One region of the Stenotrophomonas sp. 28608_Sma genome, then DNA from elsewhere that is predicted to be linked to it. Evidence: predicted binding sites of a transcription regulator. Region 1 holds the regulator's gene; each other region holds the start of a gene.
What was found. The regulator FliA, encoded in region 1, starts transcription of late flagellar genes. The targets are predictions, from matches to a motif close to TAAAGTTTNNCNNNCNNNGGCCGATAA.
Positions count from the first base shown of each region.

Region 2: the regulator FliA is predicted to act here: its motif matches at 2,253-2,279, upstream of ACZLHH_RS06200 (methyl-accepting chemotaxis protein).
Region 3: the regulator FliA is predicted to act here: its motif matches at 2,542-2,568, upstream of ACZLHH_RS23350 (GGDEF domain-containing protein).
Region 4: the regulator FliA is predicted to act here: its motif matches at 1,848-1,874, upstream of ACZLHH_RS21355 (methyl-accepting chemotaxis protein).

Region 1 is NZ_CM151308.1:2,316,324-2,320,491, forward strand. It holds gene ACZLHH_RS10815 (chemotaxis protein CheA) at 1-873, opposite strand, end outside; gene ACZLHH_RS10820 (protein phosphatase CheZ) at 876-1,481, opposite strand; gene cheY (chemotaxis response regulator CheY) at 1,481-1,873, opposite strand; gene ACZLHH_RS10830 (RNA polymerase sigma factor FliA) at 1,931-2,674, opposite strand; gene ACZLHH_RS10835 (MinD/ParA family ATP-binding protein) at 2,671-3,558, opposite strand; gene flhF (flagellar biosynthesis GTPase FlhF) at 3,545-4,168, opposite strand, start outside.
Region 2 is NZ_CM151308.1:1,353,815-1,357,982, forward strand. It holds gene ACZLHH_RS06185 (O-antigen ligase family protein) at 1-617, shown strand, start outside; gene ACZLHH_RS06190 (glycosyltransferase) at 617-1,609, shown strand; gene ACZLHH_RS06195 (barstar family protein) at 1,638-2,030, opposite strand; gene ACZLHH_RS06200 (methyl-accepting chemotaxis protein) at 2,311-4,168, shown strand, end outside.
Region 3 is NZ_CM151308.1:4,967,069-4,971,236, reverse strand. It holds gene ACZLHH_RS23360 (sulfite exporter TauE/SafE family protein) at 1-719, opposite strand, end outside; gene ACZLHH_RS23355 (YchJ family protein) at 822-1,214, shown strand; gene ACZLHH_RS23350 (GGDEF domain-containing protein) at 1,218-2,498, opposite strand; gene egtB (ergothioneine biosynthesis protein EgtB) at 2,649-3,920, shown strand; gene egtD (L-histidine N(alpha)-methyltransferase) at 3,917-4,168, shown strand, end outside.
Region 4 is NZ_CM151308.1:4,526,249-4,530,416, forward strand. It holds gene ACZLHH_RS21355 (methyl-accepting chemotaxis protein) at 1-1,819, opposite strand, end outside; gene ACZLHH_RS21360 (arylamine N-acetyltransferase family protein) at 2,023-2,862, shown strand; gene ACZLHH_RS21365 (VOC family protein) at 2,954-3,325, opposite strand; gene ACZLHH_RS21370 (response regulator transcription factor) at 3,348-3,986, opposite strand; gene ACZLHH_RS21375 (sensor histidine kinase) at 3,983-4,168, opposite strand, start outside.

The DNA.
Region 1 (4,168 bases):
CATCACTGCCGACTGCAGGCGGGCGGTGGCGATATCCAGAGTGGACACTGCCCGGTCCAGCTCTTCATCGCGCAGGCGCGCACGCAGGGTCTTGAGCCGATTGCGTGACAGCACCAGTTCGCCGATCAGGTTGACGATCGCGTCCAGGCGCTTGGTGTCCACGCGCACGGTATGTTCGGCCTCGGCCAGCGGCTTGGCGGCCGGCTTCGCCACCGGTGCCGGTGCGGCGACCGGGCGCGGCGCTGCGATCGGTGCCGGTGCCACCACGGCCGCAGGCTTGGTGCCCGGTGCCGCGCCACCGTGCAGCTGGTCGAGCAGGGCTTCGAACTCGTCTTCGCTGATCAGTCCGTCGTCGGCCTTCTTCGCTGGCGCGACCGCGGTCGGCGCGTTGCCACCATGCAGCTGGTCGAGCAGCGCCTCGAATTCGTCGTCGGTGATCAGGTCGCTGCCACCCGCGGTGGGTGCTGCTGCGGCGGCGGGTGCAGCCACGGCACCGCCGTGCACGTCGAACTGTGCGATCAGGTCCGGCGGCGCATAGCCCGGCTCGGTGCCGGAGGAAACCGCGTCCAGCATCGACTGCAGGTAGTCCAGCGATTGCTGGGCCGCGTCGAAGTGGTGGGCCTGCAGCACGGCCTGGCCGGCACGTGCGGCGCCCAGCGCCTCTTCAGCGGCATGGCACAGCTCTACCATGGCGGTGACGCCGAGGAAGCCGGCGCCGCCCTTGAGCGTGTGGTAGCCGCGGAACACCGCGTTGAGCTGGTCGCTGTCCTGCGGTGCCTGCTCCAGCGACACCAGCTGTTCGCCGAGGCGATCCAGGATCTCCTGCGCCTCGATGATGAAATCGGCAGTGATGTCGTCGGATACCGCGCTCATGCTTACAGCCCCAGATCCGACAACAGGTCGTCGGCGTCGTTCTGCGAGACCGCGTGGCGGTCCAGTCCCTTCAGTGCCGGCCCGGCCAGTTCCGGGTCGGTGCGATGCTGTTCCGGCGGCAGGCCGAGCGCGCCGAAGCCTTCGTGCACGCGGCGGACGATGCCGACCACGCGACGGATGATCTGCCCGGTCAGGTCCTGGTAGCTCTGGGTCAGGGCGATCTCGGTCAGGTTGTGGCGGATGCGCTCGAGCTGCGCGTCCTGGCCCGGCTGCAGGCCTTCAGCGCGCAGCTGTTCGGTCAGGCTGCGGCATTCCTCGGCCAGGTCCAGGGTGCGGTGCGTCGCCTGTTCGGTCATCGCCACCACGTGGTCCAGTCGCGCGCAGGCGTCGTCCAGTTCGCCGGCTTCGCTCGGCACGGTCGGCAGTTCGCCCAGCGCCTGTCCCAGCTCGCGGGCCAGCCGCGAGAGGCCGCTCATCATCGGCTGCGTGCGCAGCGCGACCAGCCCATCGATGCGCTGCCGCCAGGCGGCCTCGTCACCGGACTCGAGTGCGTCCAGAGCCTCCTGCAGGCGCAGGGCGAGGGCGTTCTTGTCGACCGTGGTATCCATCAGGCGCTGGCCGCCAGGCGTTCGAAGATCTTGCCGAGCTTCTCTTCCAGCGTCTGCGCGGTGAACGGCTTGATGATGTAGCCGTTCACGCCGCTCTGGGCGGCTTCGATGATCTGCTCGCGCTTGGCTTCTGCCGTGACCATCAGCACCGGCAGGGTCTTCAGCTTGGCATCGGCACGGATGGCCTTGAGCAGCTCGATGCCGGTCATCACCGGCATGTTCCAGTCGGTGACCACGAAATCGAACGGCTGGCTCTGCAGCAGCGACAGCGCGGCATGCCCGTCCTCGGCTTCGGCGGTATTGGTGAAGCCCAGATCGCCCAGCAGGTTCTTGACGATTCGACGCATGGTCGAGAAGTCGTCGACGATCAGGATGCGCATGTTCTTGTTCAAAGCAGAATTCCTTTGTTGTTCATTCCGGACGGCCGGGGGCAGCCGCCTCGGGGATGTTCATTCTTCGAGGCCTGCGTCGGCAGCCTCGAACAGCTTCAGCCGGCCACGCAGGCGCAGTACCGCCTGGCCGTGGATCTGGCAGACCCGCGACTCGCTCACGCCGAGCACCGCGCCGATCTCCTTCAGGTTCAGTTCCTGCTCGTAGTACAGCGAGAGCACCAGTTGTTCGCGCTCGGGCAGGTGGCCGATGGCCTTGCCCAGCTCGCGACCGAACTCACCGCGCTCCAGTACCTGCTGCGGGGTCGGCCCGCCCTGGGCGACGGTGTCCAGCTCGCCCTGGTCCTCGATGCGCGATTCCAGGCTCAGCACCTGGCCACGTGCAGCGTCTTCCATCAGCCGCAGGTACTCAGGCAGCGGCATCTCCATCGCGGCGGCCACTTCAGTGGCGCTGGCGGCACGGCCACTGCTCTGTTCCAGGCGGCGGATGGTGGCGGCGGCATCACGTGCACGGCGGTGCACCGAGCGCGGGACCCAGTCACCACGGCGGATCTCGTCGATCATCGAACCACGGATGCGGATCGAGGCGTAGGTCTCGAAAGAAGCACCCTGGTCGGCGTCATAGCTGCGCGAGGCTTCGATCAGGCCCATCATGCCGGCCTGGATCAGGTCGTCGACCTCGACGCTGGCCGGCAGGCGCGCGGCCAGGTGGTGGGCGATGCGCCGCACCAGGTCCGAATGCTGGGCGATGACTTCGTTCGCCGCCGAGCGCTGCACTTCCCTGTACTGGGCTGCGCCTTTCATGCCGTCACCCCACGCTGCTTGAGGATGCGTTCGAGGAAGAACTCGACGCCGCCACGCGGTTCGGTCGGCGCCTGCCAGCGCGCGGTACGGCGCGCGATCTCGGTGATCGCCAGCGCCGCCGGGCTGGACGGATAGGCCTTCACCACCGGCTGCTGGCGCTGCACCGACAGGCGCAGCCAATCGTCCTGCGGCACGCAGCCCAGGTAGTTCAGCGAGACATCGGCGAGGAACTTCTCGCAGACGCGGGTCAGCTTTTCGTACAGCACGCGGCCCTCGTTCGGGTCGCGCACCATGTTGGCCACCACCTGGATGCGGTCCACGCCGCGCTCGCGCGACAGCACCTTGATCAGTGCGTAGGCGTCGGTGATCGAGGCCGGCTCGTCACAGACCACCACCACGGTGTCCTGTGCGGCCTGGCAGAAGGTCAGCACGCCATCGGTGATGCCCGCGGCAGTGTCCACCACCATGATGTCCAGCTCGCGCTCCAGCTCGGAGAACACGTTGACCAGGCCAACGTGCTCAGCCGGGGCCAGCTCGGCCATGTGGCGGCGGCCGGATGCGGCCGGGACCACCAGCACGCCGTTCGGGCCTTCGACGATGACGTCATCCAGCGTGCAGCGGCCGGCGACCAGGTCGGCCAGCGTAAAGGTGGGGTTCAGCCCCAGGATCACGTCGATGTTGGCCAGGCCGAGGTCGGCGTCCAGCAGCAGCGTGCGCTTGCCCATGCCAGCCAGTGCCACGGCCAGGTTGGCCGACACATTCGTCTTGCCCACGCCGCCCTTGCCGCCAGTGACCGCAATGGTGCGCACAGGGCCGAGCGGCTCGCTGCGGGTGGCCGACAGCGGGAAGGTCTTGGTCAGCTTGGCGTACTCACGCGACGGCATGGTTCAACTCCGGGTTGCAGGGCATATCGGCCGCGCGGCGCAAATCTTCAAGGCGAAGTACAAGATTGGCTGCACTGGCCCGGTGCAGGTCCTCCGGGACGTCCTGGCCATCGGTCACCCAGGTGATCGGCAGGGCATGATCCACGGCCACCGACAGGGCGTTGCCGAAGCGGCCGGTCTCGTCCAGCTTGCTCAGTACCAGGCCCTGCAGGTTGGCGGCGCCGAAGCGGCGGACCACCTCGTCCATGTCGCCGAAGCTGGTGTTGGCCGGCAGCACCAGCAGGGTGCGGACCTGGCGGGCGGCACGCAGCCACTGCAGCTGGGCGGCCAGTGCGCGGTCGCGCGGGCCCAGGCCGGCGGTGTCGATCAGCACCAGCTTGTAGTCCTTCAAGCGTTCCAGCAGCTGGTCCAGGTCGGTGCCGCTGTTGGCCTCATGCACCGCGATGCCGAGCTGGCGGCCGTAGCCGTACAGCTGCTCGCGGGCACCGATGCGGGTGGTGTCGGTGGTGACCAGGGCCACGTCACGCGGCGCGTGCTTCTCGGCGAAGCGCGAGGCCAGCTTGGCGATGGTGGTGGTCTTGCCAGCGCCGGTCGGTCCGACCAGGGCGAT
Region 2 (4,168 bases), 960 kb from region 1:
ACGTCCGGCGCACCCGGCGCTGGCGGGGGGCACTGGCCTTCGTCGGTGCCCTGGTCATTGGCGTGGTCGGTGCCACCTCGGTGCTGAACCATGAGGTGATCCAGCGCTTCGGTGAGGTTAGTGGCGAGATCTCCGGTTTCAACCAGGAAAACGAGGTCGGCTCGGTCCGTGAGCGCATCGCTATGTGGGGCGTGGCGGTCGACGCCTTCGCCGAGCATCCCGTGGCAGGGGTGGGCCTGAACCAGTTCGGTACCTATGCACGTGAGGGCATCGCCCGCGGCGAGGTGTCCGAGTCGATCTTCCGCTACAACCATCCGCACAACGAGTACCTGGAAGCGGCGGTGACCGGTGGCGTGCCGTTGCTGCTGATCATGCTGCTGGTCTTCATCCTGCCGGGCATCCATTTCGTGCGGCGCCTCGGCCACGCCGACGACATCACCGCGATGATCGCCACCGCCGGACTTGCCGTGGTCATCGTCTATGCGCTGTCGGCGTTCACGGACAACGTGTTCTACCGGGCGATGCCGCATTCGTTCTATTTCTACCTGGTGCTGGGCTTCATGCTGGCGACCGCCTTGCCTGCGCGCGACCTGCGCCGGCCAGGGAGTCCCTCCTGATGGCGCATATCCACCTGCTGGCCGCCGACAACCAGCGTGGCCTGTCCCATGACATCCAGGTGATCGAGCGCTCGTTGCAGCAGCTCGGGCACACGGTGACGGTCAGCCGTCTGGACGCGGTGCGCAATGGGGGGGCCTGGAAGCTCCGCGGGATGTGCCTGCGCAGGCTGCTGGCCTCGTGGCTGAGCCTGGGGCGCACGCCGGCCCGGTTCGACATCAACATCTCGCTGGAGCATGTCCGGCCGGCAAGCTTCGGACTGGCCGAGGTCAATCTGTTGATTCCGAATCCGGAATGGGTGTCCGCACGCAGCCTGCGGATCCTGCCGCGGTTCGATGCGTTGTTGACCAAGACCGAAGACGCTACGCGCATCTTCAATGCGCTGGGCATGCGCGCGCTGGAAGTCGGTTTCTGCAGCCGTGACCGCTACGACCCGGCGGTGCCGCGCAGGCCGCGCACTTTCCTGCATGCGGCCGGTACCAGCCGCATGAAGGGCACGGCAACGCTGGTCGAGGTCTGGAAGCGCCATCCGGAGTGGCCCTTGCTGACCATCCTGCGCGGCGGCCCTTCGGACGAAGATGAGGGCGGGGCCGCGAACCTGCGGATCGTCCGCGAGCGGCTGCCCGACCAGGAGGTGCAGCGCCTGCAGAACGAACATGCGTTCCACCTGTGCCTGTCGCAGACCGAAGGCTGGGGCCATTACCTGGTGGAAGCGATGAGCTGCGGGGCGGTGGTGATCACCTGCGATGGCGCGCCGATGAATCAGATGATCGACGACAGCCGCGGCATCCTGGTTGCCGCGCACGAGGGCGAGCCCTGCCATCTGTCCAGGACCTGGCATGTGGATGAGAAGGCGCTGGAACACGCCGTCGAGCGTGCGCTGGCGATGGACGAGGCCGAGTGGACCCGGCTGGGCGCCAATGCACGCGCATGGCACCTGGCCAGCGAAGTGGCGTTCCCACGCCGTCTGGGCGAGGCCCTGGCCAAGCTTTGAGCTGATGAGGCTGGTTGCTGCAGAGTGCTCAGCCTGGCACCAGGGTGATCTGCGGATGGCTGCCGAAGATCTCCATGACGATCTCGAAGTAGGTCTGTCCCTGGCCAAGCGACAGTGCCGTCAACTGAGCGTGGATGGCCGGACCGTTGAACCTGCCGCCCTGATCGAGTTTCGACTGCAGCCAGGCGCGCGTGGTCTCGCGGCCCAGTGCCTCGCGGCTGTGGGCGATGTCGCGCCACACCACCGTGGCGGTGGCATGACCGGCGAGCGCGCCGTAGCCCCCGTGCAGCAGGTCATCAAGCGCGTCCAGGCTTGCGCCCAGCGGCCAGTCTTCGTCGGCCATGAATACACGATTGATTTCCACGTAGAGGCTGGCGATGTCGTTGATGGACGCGCCTTCGATGTGCAGGATCCGTGTCATCTGCAGACTGTAGCCCTCCGGGGCGACGGTTGTGTCCGGCGCAGATAATCCGGGCCGCCCTGGATGGGGTGGCGTTATTATGGTGTTAATCCTGCGTGATTTTCATCGGGCGCTGGCGTGTCAGCGCTATTCGATAAGGATATGGCGCCATTATCGGTCGCCGCATTTTCTGACTGCCTGCACAGTTCCATATATTTGGATCGGTCCATATATAAAGTCCCGTAAAGTTTCCCTCCGCTGCGCCGCCATCGAACGTACGGCCACGATCAAGGGAATTGAGATGCTTGCCTTACGTAATCTCCGTGTGGGATCCCGGCTTGGCGCCGGCTTCGGTCTGCTGCTGCTGTTCATCATGGCCATCGTCGGCCTGGTGCTGTATGGGAATCAGCTGAAATCCGCCCAGTTCGAGAAAGTGGTGGACGTCAACATGGTGAAGATGCGCCTGTTGAATGACATGCTTGATACCAACAACGCGGTGCTGATGCATCGTCGCCTGATGGTGATCAAGCGGGGTGACGAGTTCGACAAGGATTACCAGCGTGCCCAGGAGTTGTCGCGGACCTATGACGGTATCTGGGCCAAGTACATCAAGATTCCGCGTGACGCTACCGGCGATACCCTGGTCGCGCGCATCGAGGCGGCTCGCAAGGCCACCGATGCATCAACCCAGCAATTGCATGAGCGCATGAAGGCGGGGGATTTCGATGGTGCAGCGAAGGAGCTGCTGGCCGAGCACGGATTGGCAACGGCCTGGAATGAATCCATTTCGGCCCTGCTGCGCCACCAGGAAACACTGACCGAACGCAGCCGCGAAGAGTACCGCGCAACCGAATCGTGGACCGGCACCCTGTCGATCGCGTTCGGGGCACTGAGCCTGTTGCTGGGGACGTTGGCGGCCTGGGCGATCACCCGCAGCCTGACCCGCCCGCTGGAAGGAGCGGTGAAGCTGGCCGACGGCATCGCCAGTGGCCGCCTGGACAGCAGCATCGACGCCACCGGCAACGACGAGGTGACCCAGCTGCTGAAGTCGATGCAGCGCATGCAGGCACAGCTGCAGTCGGTGATGGCGGCACAGGGAGAGCTGGCCCGCCAGCACGATGCCGGCAGCCTCAGCTACCGCATGGACGAGAGCGCGTTCCCCGGTGACTACGGGCGCATGGTGCATGAGACCAATGCGCTGGTTGGATCGCACGTGCAGGTACAGAACCGGCTGATCGAGGTGATGAAACACTACGCACGCGGCGATCTGTCGGTGGACATGGAACCGCTGCCGGGCGAGAAGGCGGCGATCACCCAGGCGATGGACGAAACCAAGTCCAGCCTGTCGGCGATCAACAGCGAGATCCGCCGGTTGGCGACAGCGGCTGCGGCAGGCGACTTCAGCCTGCGCGGCGACGAAGATCGCTTCGCCTATGATTTCCGCGACATGGTGGCCGGGCTCAACCGCCTGATGCAGACCACCGACGAGAACCTGGTGCAGGTCTCGACCCTGCTGCAGGCCATCTCGCGCGGCGACCTGACTGTGCGCATGCAGGGTGATTTCCATGGCGTGTTCGCGCGCATGCGTGATGACTGCAATGCCACCGTCGACCAGCTCAAGCAGATCGTCGGCCGCATCCAGTCCAGCGCCTCCAGCATCAATCTGGCCGCAGGTGAAATCGCTTCGGGCAACACCGACCTGTCGCGGCGTACCGAACAGCAGGCGGCGAACCTGGAAGAAACGGCAGCATCGATGGAGGAACTGACCTCCACCGTGAAGCAGAATGCCGAGCATGCACGGCAGGCCAACCAATTGGCCATCGGCGCGCATGGTGTTGCTTCCCAGGGCGGTGAAGTGGTGGGCCAGGTGGTCACCACGATGTCGGCCATCGAGGCATCGTCGAAGAAGATCGCCGAGATCATCAGCGTCATCGATGGCATCGCCTTCCAGACCAATATCCTCGCGCTGAACGCGGCGGTCGAAGCTGCGCGCGCCGGCGAGCAGGGCAGGGGCTTTGCAGTGGTGGCCAGCGAAGTGCGTACGCTGGCGCAGCGCTCGGCGGGTGCGGCCAAGGAGATCAAGGGGCTGATCGAGGATTCGGTCGGCAAGGTCGCCGACGGCTCGGCGCTGGTCCGCCAGGCGGGCACCACGATGGGCG
Region 3 (4,168 bases), 2.4 Mb from region 1:
AACAGCTTGCGGATGAACGGCGTGCCGCCCTTCAGCGCCAACCGCGTGCCCACCACCGAACCGATGATGTTGGCCGCCGCCATCGGCAGCGCGAACAGCCACAGGATGTTGCCGGTCGGCACGAAGAACGAGATCGCCGCCACATTGGTCGCCAGGTTCACCACCTTCGACGCGGCCGACGCGCGCAGAAAATCCAGGCCGAAGAAGCGCACGAACAGGAAGATCAGGAAGCTGCCGGTGCCCGGCCCGAAGAAACCATCGTAGAAGCCGATCGCCGCACCAATGGCCAGTGCGATGGTCAGCTCGCGGCGGCCGATCTCCTGCGGCCGGTGCAGCGCGCCGAAGTCCTTTTTCCACAACGTGTAGGCCAACATCGCGATCAGCAGCACCAGCACCAGTGGGCGCACCGCGTCCTTGGGCAGCAGGCTCACCGCGGTGGCCCCGGCGAAGGAGAAGATGAAGGCGGTGCCGGCCGCGAACAGCACCGGCTTCCACGGGAAGCGCACGTTGCGCGCATAGCGCCAGGCAGCCGCACCGGTGCCGAACATCGAACTGAACTTGTTGGTACCGAACAGCATCGCCGGCGTCTGCTGCGGCAGCACCGTGAACAGGCCGGGCAGCTGAACCAGGCCACCGCCACCCACGGCGGCATCCACAAGACCGGCGATGAAGGCGATCACCACCAGCCACCACAACTCAGGGGGAACCAGTTCCAGCACGGCGATCAATCAAGGTGGGGGCGCGACAGCATACGCCTGTCCTGCTTCAGCTGGCCCGTGCCGCGCGTGGATCAATCCGCGCAACCCGGCGACAATGCCGGCATGAGCCGAAAACCCGCCGATCCCTGTCCCTGTGGCCTTCCCGCCGACTATGCAGCCTGCTGCGGCCGTTTCCACGCCGGCGAAGCCGCGCCCGATGCCGAGCGCCTGATGCGTTCGCGCTACAGCGCCTACGTGCGCGGTCTGGCTGACTACCTGCGCCAGAGCTGGCATCCGGACACGCGTCCGGCCGAGTTGACGCTGGATGATGCACCCGGCCAGCGTACCCATTGGCTGGGCCTGACCCTGCACGAGCACACCGTCACCGGTGCTGACAGCGCCGATGTCCGCTTCACCGCGCGCTATCGCGTCGGCGGCGGCAGTGCGGTCAAGATGACCGAACACAGCCGCTTCCAGCGCATCGACGGCCGCTGGTACTACCTCGACGCGGCCTGAGCCCTACGCGCTGCGCGCAGCCAGCACGCGCTGGCCGCCGTGCGCGTGCACCTGGTTGCGACCCCCGTCCTTGGCCACGTACAGCGCCTGGTCGGCGGCCTTGACCACCGCCATCGGGCGCGGATCCACGCGGCTGTCGGCCAGCCCGATGCTCACCGTCACCTGTACCACCTGGCCGCTGCCACCGCGTCCGCGCTGCTGTCGGCCGGCTTCGTCATCACGGCTGCGGGTGCTGCGGTCGCGCAGCTGCATGCGGGTCTCCTCGATGCTCTGCCGCAGCGCCTCCACGGCATCCATGCAGGCCGCCGCAGGGCGGTCCAGGAACACCACCGCGAACTCCTCACCGCCATAGCGGAATGCACGGCCACCGTCGCCCACCCGCGCCAGCCGCGAGGCCACCAGGCGCAGTACATCGTCTCCGGTGTCGTGGCCATGGGTGTCGTTGAATGACTTGAAGTGGTCCACGTCCACCATCGCGATGCTGTAGATGCCGCGTGCCCGCTGCAGGGTCTCGTTGAATGCCCGTCGCCCCGGCAGGCCGGTCAACTCATCGCGGAAGGCCATGTGGAAGGACTCCTGCAGCATCGCGCCCAGCATCAGCAGCAGGGCGGCGCTGCTCAGCGCCGGCAGCAGCACCGGCTGCAGGAAGATCCGCGGCAGCATCCACCACAGGCACAGCAGGGCCAGCAGCATCGCCGTGTGCAGTGGCCGAGGATGCCGCCACGCCTGCCAGCCCAACGCTGCGGTCGCCAGCAGGAACAGCAGCGCCGGCAGCTGCGCCAGCGCGTTCCAGTCGGCGGGAATCCAGGCCCAGTGACGGTTCGACAGCAGATCGTGCATGCCGCGCGGCTGCTGTGTGGCCAGCAGCAGGAAGATCATCACCGGGGTGCCGCTGGCAATACCGCGCAGCAGCAGGTCCTGGCGCCGCCGTCCGCGCTCCGGCCACAACGCAAGGCCGGCAGACAACAGCGGCAACCAGGCCGAGATGGCGTGGAAGCGCAGCGGTGTCAGCGTGGTGACATGGCCATTGCGCAGGTAGCCAGCGACGTCCTGGTGCAGCAGCGCGAACATCACCGCCACAACCATCAGCAGGCACAACGTGCGCACCTGGTGGTAGAGCAGGGCCAGGCCGGCACCGAGGCAGGCCATCAGCCAGGGCAGGACGCGCTGGGCCGGGCTGGCCACGTCTGCGGTATCCAATGCGGTCCACACCACCACGGCAACCAGCACGGCAGGCAGCACGAACAGGTAATGCGCAGGCTGGCGGAGCGGATGCAGGGGCAAGCAGGAATTCCAGCGCGGTGACGACGCGGCCGCAGCATTGCCGTTAGCGGCGTGCGTGCCTGCATCTTGAATGCGGCAGGCTCATCCATGTGAACGAAGTGACGCCGAACCATGACGTCGCACTCACCGTCCAGCGCCGATGCTGCCCACATGGACAGCGTACCCGCCGCCGTCGCTGCCCCGCAGCACGATCTCGCCCGCCAGTTCGCCCGTGTACGGACGCGCAGCCTGCAGTTGGCCGCGCCGCTCAGTGCCGAGGACGCCATGCTGCAGAGCATGGCTGACGCCAGCCCGAGCAAATGGCACCTGGCCCACACCACCTGGTTCTTCGAACGCTTCGTGCTGGCGGGTTTCGGCACCGCGCCAGCGCATGACCCGGCCTGGGACTACCTGTTCAACAGCTACTACAAGAGCATCGGCCCGGCGCATGCGCGGCCACAGCGCGGGTTGCTGTCGCGCCCGTCGCTGCAGCAGGTGCGCGACTACCGCCAGCAGGTCGATGCGCAGGTGCAATCGCGGTTGGCGGCGGGCGATCTCGATGAACAGGCACTGCAACATCTGCAGCTGGGCCTGCAGCACGAGCAGCAGCACCAGGAACTGCTGCTCACCGACATCAAGCATGCGTTCTGGTGCAACCCATTGCAGCCCACCTACCGCGAGGACCTGCAGCCTGCCACCAGCGCTGCCAGTGCGCAGGGCTGGATCGAATCACCCGAGCGCATCGTCACCGTCGGCGCCGCGGCATGGCCGCAGCAGGCCGCGTTCGCCTACGACAACGAATCGCCAGCGCACCGGGTGCTGCTCCCCGCGCACGCATTGGCCGAGCGTCCCGTCAGCAATGCCGAGTATCGGGCCTTCATCGACGCCGGCGGCTACCGCGAACCGCGCTGGTGGCTCAGCGAAGGCTGGGCGCTGCGCGAAGCCGAGGGCTGGCAGCACCCGCTGTACTGGGATGACGCCCTGCAGCGCGAGTACACCCTGGGCGGTTGGCGCGAACTGGATCCGCACGCGCCGGTCTGCCACCTCAGCTACTACGAGGCCGATGCCTGCGCCCGCTGGTCCGGCGCGCGCCTGCCCAGCGAGTACGAATGGGAAGCCGCCGCTGCGTCGCAGCCGCTGCGCGGCCATTTCGCTGACGACGACCGGCTGCATCCGCAGGCAGCGCAGGGCAGTGGAATGCGGCAGCTGTTCGGCGATGTCTGGGAGTGGACCCACAGCGCGTATGGCGCCTATCCGGGCTTCCGTCCCTTCACCGGCAACCTCGGTGAGTACAACGGCAAGTTCATGTGCGGGCAGTGGGTGCTGCGTGGCGGCAGCTGCGCGACACCCCGCGGCCATGTGCGTGCCAGCTACCGCAACTTCTTCATGCCGCCGGCGCGCTGGCAGTTCTCCGGGCTGCGCCTGGCCAGGGACCTCACATGAGCACCGTGCATGACGCGCTGCAGGCATTGACCGATCTCACCCCCGGGCGGCAGCAGATCCTCTCCGACGTAGTGGCCGGACTCTCACGTACGCCGCGCCAGCTGCCGTCCAAGTACTTCTACGATGCGCGTGGCTCGCGACTGTTCGAGCAGATCACGCAGACCCCCGAGTACTACCCCACGCGCACCGAGCTGGCCCTGCTGAAGCGTGTGCTGCCGGACATCGCCCGCAGCGTTGGCCCGCGTCTG
Region 4 (4,168 bases), 2.2 Mb from region 1:
GGTGACCGGCGACGATCTCACCAACACCGGTGTCGAGGCTGGACGTGGCCTGCTGGATGCGGGTGACGATGCGGCCCAGTTGCGCGACGGTGGCGTTGGCATCGTCGCGCATGCGCGCGAACACGCCCTGCAGTTCACCTTCCATGCGCACGCTGAGGTCACCGCGGGCCAGCGCGGCCAGAAGCGCCTGCAGATCGCCAAGGTTGGTCTCGAAGGTGGTCAACAGACGATTGATGCTGGTCGACAACGTACGCACAAAGCCCTGCTTCCCCTCCAGCGCGATGCGACCGTGCAGGTCACCGTGCGCGGCCGCGTCGACCAGGGCTGCCACTTCGGTTTCCAGCAGGGTTTCCAGCGCGCGACTGCGCCATTCGACCGCCACGCCGAGGAAATGCCCCTCGTCGACAATGGGATTGGCGACCAGCTGATAGCGCACACCGGAATGGCCGATCTCGCGTTCTTCGCGTTGTCGCTGGCCAGCCAGGCTGGCCAGCGCCGGATGCAGGCGTACCGCATCGCTCCCCACCAGCTCATCGCCCTGACGTTCCAGCTGCTCCAGCAGCGCCGGATTGGCGTACGCCACCAGGCCTTCGGCATCGACCACCATCAGCCCGGTCTGCGCACTGTCCAGCGCTTGGCGCACGCGGGTGTTGCCGCGCGCCACAGCACGTTCGGTCTCGATGCGCGCGCGCAGGCGCTGCTGCATGTCGACCAGGCGCTGGGCAAGCTGGCCGATCTCATCGTTGGCGTTGTAGACGCGCAGAGTGGTGTCGAGGCGGTCGTCGGCGATGTCGCTGGCGAAACGCAGGGTGTCCTGGATCGGCTGGCGCACCGCACGCAGCACCAGCACCAGGCTGGTGATCAGCACGCCGGCCACCAGCAGCAGGGTCATTGCGAACAGCACGCTCATCGTGCGCGCGCCGACCTGCTGGCGCGCCTGCGCCTTGGCCAGCGCTGCCACCTGCACCTGCTGGAAAGCGGCAAGCGCCGGCGCTACGCCCGCGGCGGTATCCAGCAGCGACTGCGCTTCCACATCCAGGCCGACGCGGGCAGCGGTATACCCCAGCAGGGCGCCTTGATAGCCCTCCATCCCGGTGCGCAGAGCGTCCTGCGCATCCGCGGGCAGGCCCGCCAGCGCGAGGTCGAACGGCAGCTTTTCCTCGCTGGCGCGGTCGGCGTGGGTGGAATCACCGTCGAGCAGCAGCAGGGCCTCCTGCCTTCGCATCTTCTGCAGGGACAGCGCCAGCGACGGCCGCTGCAGCGCATCCACCTGCGCCTGCAGGGTTTCGGCGGCCTGCTGCAGCTGTGCAGCGAGGCCGGCCTCACCGCGGCCCATCTCGTCGACCCGTTCGAACAGGGCGGCCACACCCTGCGAGAACGCGTCGGCGGCTTCGGTCAGCGCCTGCAGCGCCTTGCGCCGGCCGGCGTCCATCGGCATCGCGCGAAGCGCCTGCAGGTCAGCCTGCAGGGCCTTCTGTGTTGCCAGCAACTGGCTGCGGTCAGCATCATCGAAACTGCGTGCATACTGGGTCTGCAGGCGGCGCGCTTCGGCCACCCGCGTGGACAGGCTGGCAGCCAGGTCGCTGCCGCGCTGGTAGCTGGCCTGGCTGCGCGCGGCCAGGGCGTTGGCATGGCCAGTCCAGGCGTAGACGGCGGCGATCGCCACCAGCCCCAGGCCACAGACCCACAGGGTCGCCTTGAGCTTGTTGGCCACGCTGAGCCGGTGTGGTTGCAGCCACAGCAGCAGGCCGGGGGACGCCGAGCGCAACGTGGCAAGACGCGTGCGCAGGGACCGGAGGTGGGGAACAACGGCCGACATGACAGACTCCAGGCGGAAGGACGCACCTGTATCGGCCGGATTCAGAGCAGCTTTAGGCCCTGTTTCGTCTGCGTCCCCCCGTCGCTGGCGGACGCGGTCTTTGTACCGGGTGCAGGCGACGGGGACATGACACGGCCGCCGTGCTTGACCTCAACCCCGGTTGGGGGAGCACAGTGGACCTCCCTTCCCCGCCCGGTGCCCCCATGACGACGCTCGATGTCCCCCGCTACCTGCAGCGCCTGCAGCTGGATGCGCCGCCACCACGGACCCTGGCCGGCCTGACCCTGCTGCAGCAGCGCCACAACGCACTGCTGCCCTTCGAAACCCTCAGCTGCCTGCTGCGCGATGCGGTGCCGATCGACCTGGACAGCGTGCAGCGCAAGCTGCTTGACGAGCGCCGCGGTGGCTACTGCTTCGAGCTCAATGGTGGGTTGCTGGCGCTGCTGCAGGCCTTGGGCTTCGATGCCCAGCCATTGAGCGCGCGCGTACTGCTGGCCGCCCAGGACGGCGAACTGACCGCGCGTACCCATCTGCTGCTGCGCGTGCACGTGGACGGCGATGACTGGCTGGTGGATGCCGGTTTTGGCAGCCTGACCCCGACCGTACCGCTGCGCCTGCATGACCCGCAGCCGCAGGCCACCCCGCACGAACGCTATCTGTTGCAGCGGTTGGAAGACGGCGGTGATTTCATGCTGTCGGCCGAATCCAGCGACGGCTGGCGGGTGATGTACCGCTTCGATCTGCAGGCGCCGGCGCCGATCGACAACGTGGTGGGCAACTGGTACGTGTGCACCCATCCCGATTCCAGTTTCCCCGGCCAGCTGCGCGCATCGCTGACCGGGCCGGACTGGCGCCGCACCATCGGCAGCGGCAACTACACCGAGTACCGCCCCGGACAGGCACCGGACAAGCGCCCGCTGCATGATGTGGGTGATGTGCGCGACGTGCTGGAGCAGCGCTTCGGCATCCAGCTGCCGGACGACCCGCGGCTGGATCCCGCGATCAACGACTGGCTGCAGCGCTCGCGTGCCCCGACGCTGTAGAGTCGAGCTTGCTCGACTGATGCATCTACGGCGACGCCAAAATCAGTCGAGCAAGCTCGACTCTACAGATGCGCGCACCGCAGCGTTGACGTTACGGCGCTGTGCGCGCCTGCAGTGCGATACGGTTGCCTTCGCTGTCGCGGATCTCGGCCACGCGCCAATCGCCGGCATCGGCCGGGCCGAAGCGCAGCTCGGCTCCGGCCTGCAGCGCACGCTCAAGGCTGGCATCCAGATCATCGACGCCGATGTAGATGCGCGCGCCCTGCTCGGAAGGCAGATAGTCCGCGCCGTGCACCAGCGCAATGCTGGCACCGGCGGCCTCATCGGAGAACGGCAGATAGGCCATCCGGCAGTCGTGCAGCACGACAGGTTTGTCCACCGCGACCTGCAGCCATCGCTGGTAGAACGTGATGGCCCGGTCCAGGTCAGTCGCCGGGATTTCCACATGCAGGATCGGGTTCACTGACACTCCTTGCCACCTCCACTCAGATGATGCGCAGGGTAATCGCCTTCAGGACCGCGCGGGTACGGTCGCGGGTGCCGAGCTTGTCCAGGATGGCGGACACGTAGTTCTTCACCGTGCCCTCGGCCAGGAACAGGCTGCGCGCGATCTCCTTGTTGCTGTAGCCCCCGGCCAGCAGGCGCAGGATTGCCACTTCACGTTCGCCGAAGGTATCGGTGGGCGGCGCTTCATCGTGGAAGCGGTAACGCGCGCGCACCGGATCGGTACTGACCGGCAGCAGCAGGGTCTCGCCAGCGGCAACGCGTTCGATGGCCTCGCGCAGGTCGGCCGGCGCGGCATCCTTGAGCAGGAAGCCCTGTGCGCCGGCCTCGCTGGCGCGCAGCAGCAGATCACTTTCATCGAAGGTGGTCAGCAGCAGCCACGGCGTGGCATCGCCGCGCGTGCGCAGCTGGCGCAGTGCCTCGATCCCATCCAGCCCGGGCATGCGGATGTCACTGAGCACCACGTCCACGCGCTGCGTATCCAGCGCATCCAGCAGGGCCTGGCCATCCTCGGCCTCCAGCACCACGTCCACGCCCAGCCCCTGTAACAGGGCGCGCAGGCCGGCGCGGACCAGCGCCTGGTCATCGGCCAGCGCCACCCTGATCATGGCGGCACTCATGCCGGCAACCGCGCGGTCAGATGCATGCCGCCCTGCGCCGTTCGGGCCAACTCCAGCCGCCCCTGTACGGCCGCCAGACGCTCGCGCATGCCGGCGATGCCATTGCCCTCGCGGATGCGTTCGGCGCGCTGGCCGTCATCGCGGATATCGATACGCAACTGGGAATCCTCTTCACTGATCGT